3 regions of the Mesobacillus sp. ABV4_180 genome follow, and region 1 is predicted to be linked to each of the others. Evidence: predicted binding sites of a transcription regulator. Region 1 holds the regulator's gene; each other region holds the start of a gene.

Region 1 (2,275 bases):
GCGATCATCACGGGCACCTGCAACTAAATCATTGATCAAGCAACGGCGAACTGCACGGCAAAGATCATCAAAATCAACAGTAGCCCGGACTCTATCCCGATCGCGGTCTCGATCCCGATCCCGATCTCGATCCCTGCTAGGGAAAAAGATGCCCGCTACATCATTGTTATTTCGATTGCATCCCATTTGTATCAACTCCTTCCCTTGTCAACTGGTGGTACACAATATCTTATGTGCAAGGGGACAAGATGATAGGGTAGGAACCTAAATATACAATAAATGTGCTGTTCTCATAGTTAGGTAAATGTTTTTTGCACAATAATTGAATATTGCTTTAGGTTAAGCACCAAGAATAATGGTAAAAATTAAAACAGAAAAACATTGGAGATGATTTAATGAGTAAAGCAAAGAGTAAGGGCGGGACTGGAAGAGGCACTGGCAAAAAAGGCTGGAACCGCTGGCAGTCGAGCGCGAATAAAGCAAAAAGTGCCAAACCATATAAAAGTAAAGGTGTTAAGCATAAAAAGGATTCAAATGCAGCGAGCGAGAGCTAGTGTTCAGGTTTTTACCGCCAATAAGAGTTTCATAGAATGTAAAAAAGCAAGCGGAGGCCGCTTGCTTTTTTAGTGCATATGACGGTAAACACCAATGACTTTTCCAAGGATGGAAACATTGCGAAGGATAATGGGATCCATCGTTGAATTTTCCGGCTGCAATCTGAAGTAGTCCTTTTCCTTAAAGAAGCGTTTTACAGTTGCTTCATCATCTTCTGTCATCGCTACAACGATATCTCCGTTGTTCGCAGTTTTCTGCTGCTTCACGATTACGTAATCACCATCAAGGATTCCGGCTTCAATCATACTGTCTCCCATAATTTCAAGCATGAAAACTTGCTCATCATGTGGAACAAGACGGTCAGGAAGAGGGAAGTACTCCTCTACATTTTCAATTGCCGTGATTGGCATACCGGCAGTTACCTTACCGACCACAGGTACGTTCACTACATTATATTTAGGGATTCGGCTATCCTCTTCGATATCCAAAATTTCTATTGCACGCGGCTTAGTTGGGTCACGGCGGATCAAACCTTTGCTTTCGAGCCTTGCCAGATGGCCATGGACTGTGGAACTTGAGGCTAGCCCGACCGCTTCGCCGATTTCGCGTACGGATGGTGGATACCCTTTTTTCTTGACTTCACCTTTTATGAATTCAAAAATATCTTGCTGCCGTTTTGATAATTTTGTCATATTCACGCACCTCGTATAATTTCTTGTCCTTATTATACCATGTCCATCTCACGGATACAAACATAAGTTCGAATTTTGAGTTGACACAAAACAAATGTTCGATTTATAATAAAAACAAATAAAGCGAACATATATTCGTTAAGAGGTGCTGGATATGAAGAAACTATGGGAAAACTATTCTTTCGCAATTATACTGCTTGCTGTCAGCTTGATTTTTTCACTTGTTGCTAAGTTCCATTTAAATAACGAGGATGCATACATTACTGTTACTATAGAAGAAGGGCAATCTTTATGGGAGCTTGCAGAAACTTTTGCTCATGATCATAATCTATCGGAGAATGAGTTCGTCAGCTGGGTAGAGAAGGAAAACGGGATTGCCGGACAAATGATCCATCCTGGTGATGAACTTGTCATCCCTGTCATGGCTGAACATTTTGAACCTACACAGATTGCCGGAGCTGAAAGATAAATAGTAATTAGAAATAAGGTGACAACATGAAAGCAATTATATATTGCCGGGTTAGCACAACAAAGGAAACACAAGAGACATCGCTCGCCAGGCAGGAGGAAGAATTGCTTCGTCTGGCAGGAGAGTATGGATTCGAAGTAGCAGGCATCATTAAGGAACAGGCTAGTGGTTATGACCTTGATAGGGAAGGCATCTTGGAGTTGCTGGAACTGATTAAGGACAAGACCATCGGTGCCCTGCTCATCCAGGATGAGACACGTCTTGGAAGAGGAAATGCGAAGGTCGCGATCCTTCACTGTATTTTGAAAGAGCATGTTAAGTTATACAGCATATCACACCATGGGGAACTGCAGCTTTCTGATTCGGATTCCATGGTGCTGCAGATTGTCAGCATGGTTGAGGAATATCAACGAAAGATCCACAACATTAAAATAAAGCGCGGAATGAAACGGGCGATTGATCAAGGATACAAGCCTCAGCGGAATTTGAAAAACCAAGGGGATCATGCAGGCAGGGAGCGCAAGGAAATGCCGATTGAAGAAATTGTGAAACTTCGCAA
Region 2 (2,275 bases), 610 kb from region 1:
AATCGTTTCAAGCACTTCACGGTATTCGCTGCCTCTCATTAAAACGGCAATATCGCGATAGCGGTAGCCCTGTTCCCTTACAAGTCCGAGGATTTTCCTTGCGACTCCTTCCAGTTCCGCACGCTTGTTTGCCGCCTGGGCAATATGGATCGCAGCCTCCCCGTGATATCTTGCAGCCGGCCTGGAATCGAATTCCCTTTCAAGATGCTTCAGTGATTCATCCTGCCATCGCATCTGCTCTGTTAAAACGACCTCTTCCTCCAGCTCATACCTCTTCGTCCTGATCATCTCATGAAGAGTCTGGCATGTTTCACCCGTCACCCTGAACAAATGAAGCTCATCAGGCTGTTCATCTTTGTAATCCTTGTCAACCGGCAGTGCAATCGTCACTCTTTTACAATTGCCAATCAATTGGTCAATGATCATCATTTCAAGGGGAGTGAAGCTGTAAAAGCCATCTATATACACTTCGGCATTTTTCAGGTATTCCGATGCCGGCACTTTTTCTGCAAGCAGTTTGAAATAATCCTCTGAATCGATGTATTTTCCGAACAGCTCATCTTCAAACTGGCGGTAAACGAGCTCCAGGTCATGGAGTTTATCTTTAAGTGCCTTATTACCTACTGGGCTTCCTTGCATTTTTTCTGTAATCTCATCAGGATTGATCGCATATCGCTTGAACTCAATCAGCATCTGCTCCATCTGCAGGACAAAGCCGTTTTTATCCGCGGCTTTTTGGAAGATTTTCAGTTCATCCTTTTTGTCTTCAATGATTTTTCGGATCATCATGCTGATTCCGACACTATCCAAATGATGACGGGTATATCCTCCGGTTTCCTGAAGGACTCTCCAGGCAAGGCGCGGAAAGCTGTAAACCTGCGCTCTGATCATTCCCCCGAGCTCAGGGTCAGTGGATAATCTGTATTCAGACAGGAATGACATTTGTTCAGGTACAAGATAAATCACCGGGTCGCCCTGCGGGTCGGCAATGAGCCTGTCCTTTATTTCCTTAATGATCAGCTCGGTTTTTCCGCTTCCCGAGCGCCCCAGTACCAAACGTACAGACATCTGACTTCCCCTTTCTCTCTTTTAAAATTAGGATCTCTTATGTTTAATAATACCATCTAAAAATCGAAAAAAGGCGCTCCATTTCCATGCGCCTTCTGATGCCAAACAATTGTTCTGTATGTAATCCATTATACCTTTTTTACCACCTATTTTGGAAGCAAAGAGGCCGTTAATTTTTCCCAAAACAACCTGCAAAATGCTGGGCAGCAGCATATGTTGTGAATGGCAGGTGATAAACATGAACTCCTTGACCTTTTTTCAAAAGGCTTCTATCCTACTAACACTATGTGCGATTATGGTCGCGAGCAATATTTATACGCTGATTCCCATCTATTCTGTGCTTGCGGAAAACCTGGCAATCGCCGAATCACAAGTCGTTCTCGCCAGCGGTCTGTTTACCTTTTTCTATGCCTGTGGGCTGCTGTCATTCGGTCCTGTTTCCGATTATACGGGCCGGCGGAAAATCCTTGTATTTGGATTATTGGCGTCCGCGCTGACGACATTGGCTGTTGCTTTTTCCGAAGGGGCGCTGAGCCTGTGGTTCGCCCGTTCATTTCAGGGGCTGACACTGGCTACCTTTGCTTCAGTGGCCTTTGCCTACTCCTACGATTTATTTACATTCCGCCAACGTACCATCCTGGTAGTACTGATCAACACCGGGTTTTTGATTGCCGGAATTTTTGGCCAGGTTGCCAGTGCCTTCATTGCCGGACTGTTTTCCTGGAACAGTGTTTTCTTGTTTTTCTCAGCTGTTTATTTTTTTCTGTTTGCTGCCGCCTTTTTCCTGCTAAAAGAATCCCCAGCTCCAGCCGTTGAGAGCAAACCATTGTGGAAAATCTTCTTACAATTGTTAAAAGATCCGCGGCTGATGAAATGCTATATCATTTCTTTTTCACTGCTCTTCGCAATCATTGCATTTTATGATGCGATTGGCCGTTTTTTTGCCGGACCTGCGTCAGATTTGCTGATGATTCGGCTTGATGGGTTGATTGGCGCTGCCTTATCGCTTTTCACCGGAAAATTGATGGAAAAATGGGGTGAACTGCGGACATTGATCTTCGGGCTTGCGATTGGTTCTGCAAGTGCCTTCGGGCTGCTCTTTTTTCATTCAACTGGAGCATTAATCATTCTCTCGATATTTTTTGTTTCATCCATTTCACTCGTCATCCCGACTGTCATCACTTTGATCGGTTCCTATGGAAGCTGC
Region 3 (2,275 bases), 1.2 Mb from region 1:
TTGACTTACCCATACGACGATAAACGCGTGGCATTAATCTTTTTTCTCAATACTGCTGCCAGGCTTTCTATCCTGAAGGAAATCTTTATTGAAGCTTGTTCCGGTACCTTTATCCTTATTATGCTGCTTATTCATTTGCGACCCGGCGCTTTCGATAATAGTTTTTCCATATTTCTCCCTCAGCTGGTTCATCGTATTGAAGAGAGGTTCCTTCTTGGCATCCTGTTCAAATGAAAACAGGTCAAGCTGTTTGACGGCTTTATCAGCTTCAAGGAGATCTGTTCCCGTTATCCCCAGGAGTCTGACAGAATCACCATTCCAATGCTTCAAAAAAAGCGCCTTGGCTGCCGATGCAATCTCCTCCTGCTTAGAAACAGGGTTTTGCAGCTTCTGGCTTCTCGTGATTGTTTTCCGATCTTTAAAACGAATCATCACACTTAGGCTGGAAGCGACAGCTTCTTTCCTTTTCATCCTGGCTGCGACTTGCTCAGAAAGCTTATCCAGCACTTTGAGCAGCTCATGCTGATTTGATATATCTCTCGGAAGTGTGGTTGAATTCCCGATACTTTTAAAGTCATAAACGGACTCTGGATCGACATGACGATCATCCAGTCCATTTGCGCGATCCTTTAATCTGATGCCATTGATGCCCAGCAGAGCTTTCAGCTGGATTTCATTTGCTTTTGCCAGCCCGCCAATCGTTTCGATTCCAATACTTTTTAGTTTATCCGCCGTTTTCGTTCCTACTCCATGCATTTCCCCTACCTCAAGCGGCCAGATGATGCCCGAAATGTCTCGTTTTCTTAAAACTGTTATCCCCATAGGTTTTTTCATATCTGATGCAGTCTTTGCAAGGAATTTGTTCGGCGCAACGCCAATGCTGCATGGCAAATCAAGCTGTTCAAGAAGCCTCTTTTGGATGCTTTCCGCAATCTCCAATGGCGCCCCTATATCGGAGCAATCCGTAATATCCATATAACCTTCATCAATTGACACCGGCTCAACCAGCTCGGTGTACTGACGCAAAAGATCGAACATGGCTGTGGATGCTGTTCGGTACCGGTCGAAGTTAGGCTTCCTGATGATTAAATCGGGACAAAGTTTCTTCGCCTCCCATAATGGCATAGTCGTCCGCACTCCAAATTTCCTCGCTTCATAGCTGCAAGTGACGATGATTCCCCGCCGTTCTTCCGGATTTCCAGCAATTGCTAGCGGTTTTCCCTTGAGCTCTGGGTCATAAGCCATTTCAACTGATGCATAAAAACTATTCATATCTACATGCAGGATGATCCTGCCCTTTTTAGGATACATTTCTTTCATTACAAACACTTCCCAAATATACGTTCTCCTCTAGTTTATCAAAAATAGACTAAAGATACCCTTCGATTTACTCCACATCTGCAAGAATTAGTGGAGTTCTATGTTTTTGTGAATTTTATGTGAAGGATTGAGATTGAAAGTTAAAATTTTTGTATCAAAAGCCGATAAATATACATAGGGTTATCGTTATCATTTCAGAATACGGGGGAAATTTTATGCAGCATTGGTCTATTGGAAGGAAATATGCAAACGTTTTCGCAATCATTATGATCATTTTTTTAGGAAGCTTTGTCTATTTATCGACAGTATTAAACAACCTTCAGGGAGCTATTGATCTGGCAGAGGAAAAAAGTGATTATGCAATCATGATCAGTGATATGGGCGCTACTTTCCGCCAGAAATATATTATTATCACGGATTACATTACCGAACCAAAACCAGAACTCCTCTCGCTCTATAAAAAAGAAGCTGAACAATTCAATGCTTCGGCAGCCAAATTAAAGGCGAATGTGAACACTGAAGAAGAGAAAACTTTATATGATGCAATTGTCAATACCGATAAGCACATGGACAAAGTCTGGGAGGACGAAATCTTAAAGACTGTAGAGCAATTCAAACAAAACGGGGAACAGGTTGATATTTTTACTCAGATCAGCCTGGCAAACAAGGCCGAAACCATCCGTGATATGAATATTGATAAATTGAATTCACTAAGGACTATTATCCTTGATGACAGAACAAAGATCATGAAAGAGACCCATTCATCCATAGCATCGATGATCATGAACACATTCATCATCATGATCCTGGCTTTCATTATCTCCGCTGTAGCATTGTACTTTGTCTCAAGGAATATCAGCAGGAATCTCAGGAATGTCGTTGACTATTGTAAAAAGCTCGGTGCTGGGGAATTGAACGTAAAGGCACTGGAAGCGAAAAGCAAGGATGAAGTTGG

What was found. The regulator LexA, encoded in region 1, represses DNA repair genes until DNA is damaged. The targets are predictions, from matches to a motif close to CGAACATATGTTCG.
Region 2: the regulator LexA is predicted to act here: its motif matches at 1,171-1,184, upstream of addB (helicase-exonuclease AddAB subunit AddB).
Region 3: the regulator LexA is predicted to act here: its motif matches at 1,334-1,347, upstream of ACXAEA_RS08560 (DNA polymerase IV).

What each region holds. Positions count from the first base shown of each region.
Region 1 covers NZ_JBSWTJ010000001.1:2,865,775-2,868,049, reverse strand. The annotation lists gene ACXAEA_RS14760 (hypothetical protein) at 1-186, opposite strand, end outside; gene ACXAEA_RS14755 (DUF3934 family protein) at 396-554, shown strand; gene lexA (transcriptional repressor LexA) at 624-1,247, opposite strand; gene yneA (cell division suppressor protein YneA) at 1,402-1,716, shown strand; gene ACXAEA_RS14740 (YneB family resolvase-like protein) at 1,743-2,275, shown strand, end outside.
Region 2 covers NZ_JBSWTJ010000001.1:3,474,670-3,476,944, forward strand. The annotation lists gene addB (helicase-exonuclease AddAB subunit AddB) at 1-1,068, opposite strand, end outside; gene ACXAEA_RS17770 (MFS transporter) at 1,307-2,275, shown strand, end outside.
Region 3 covers NZ_JBSWTJ010000001.1:1,713,133-1,715,407, reverse strand. The annotation lists gene ACXAEA_RS08560 (DNA polymerase IV) at 34-1,320, opposite strand; gene ACXAEA_RS08555 (methyl-accepting chemotaxis protein) at 1,536-2,275, shown strand, end outside.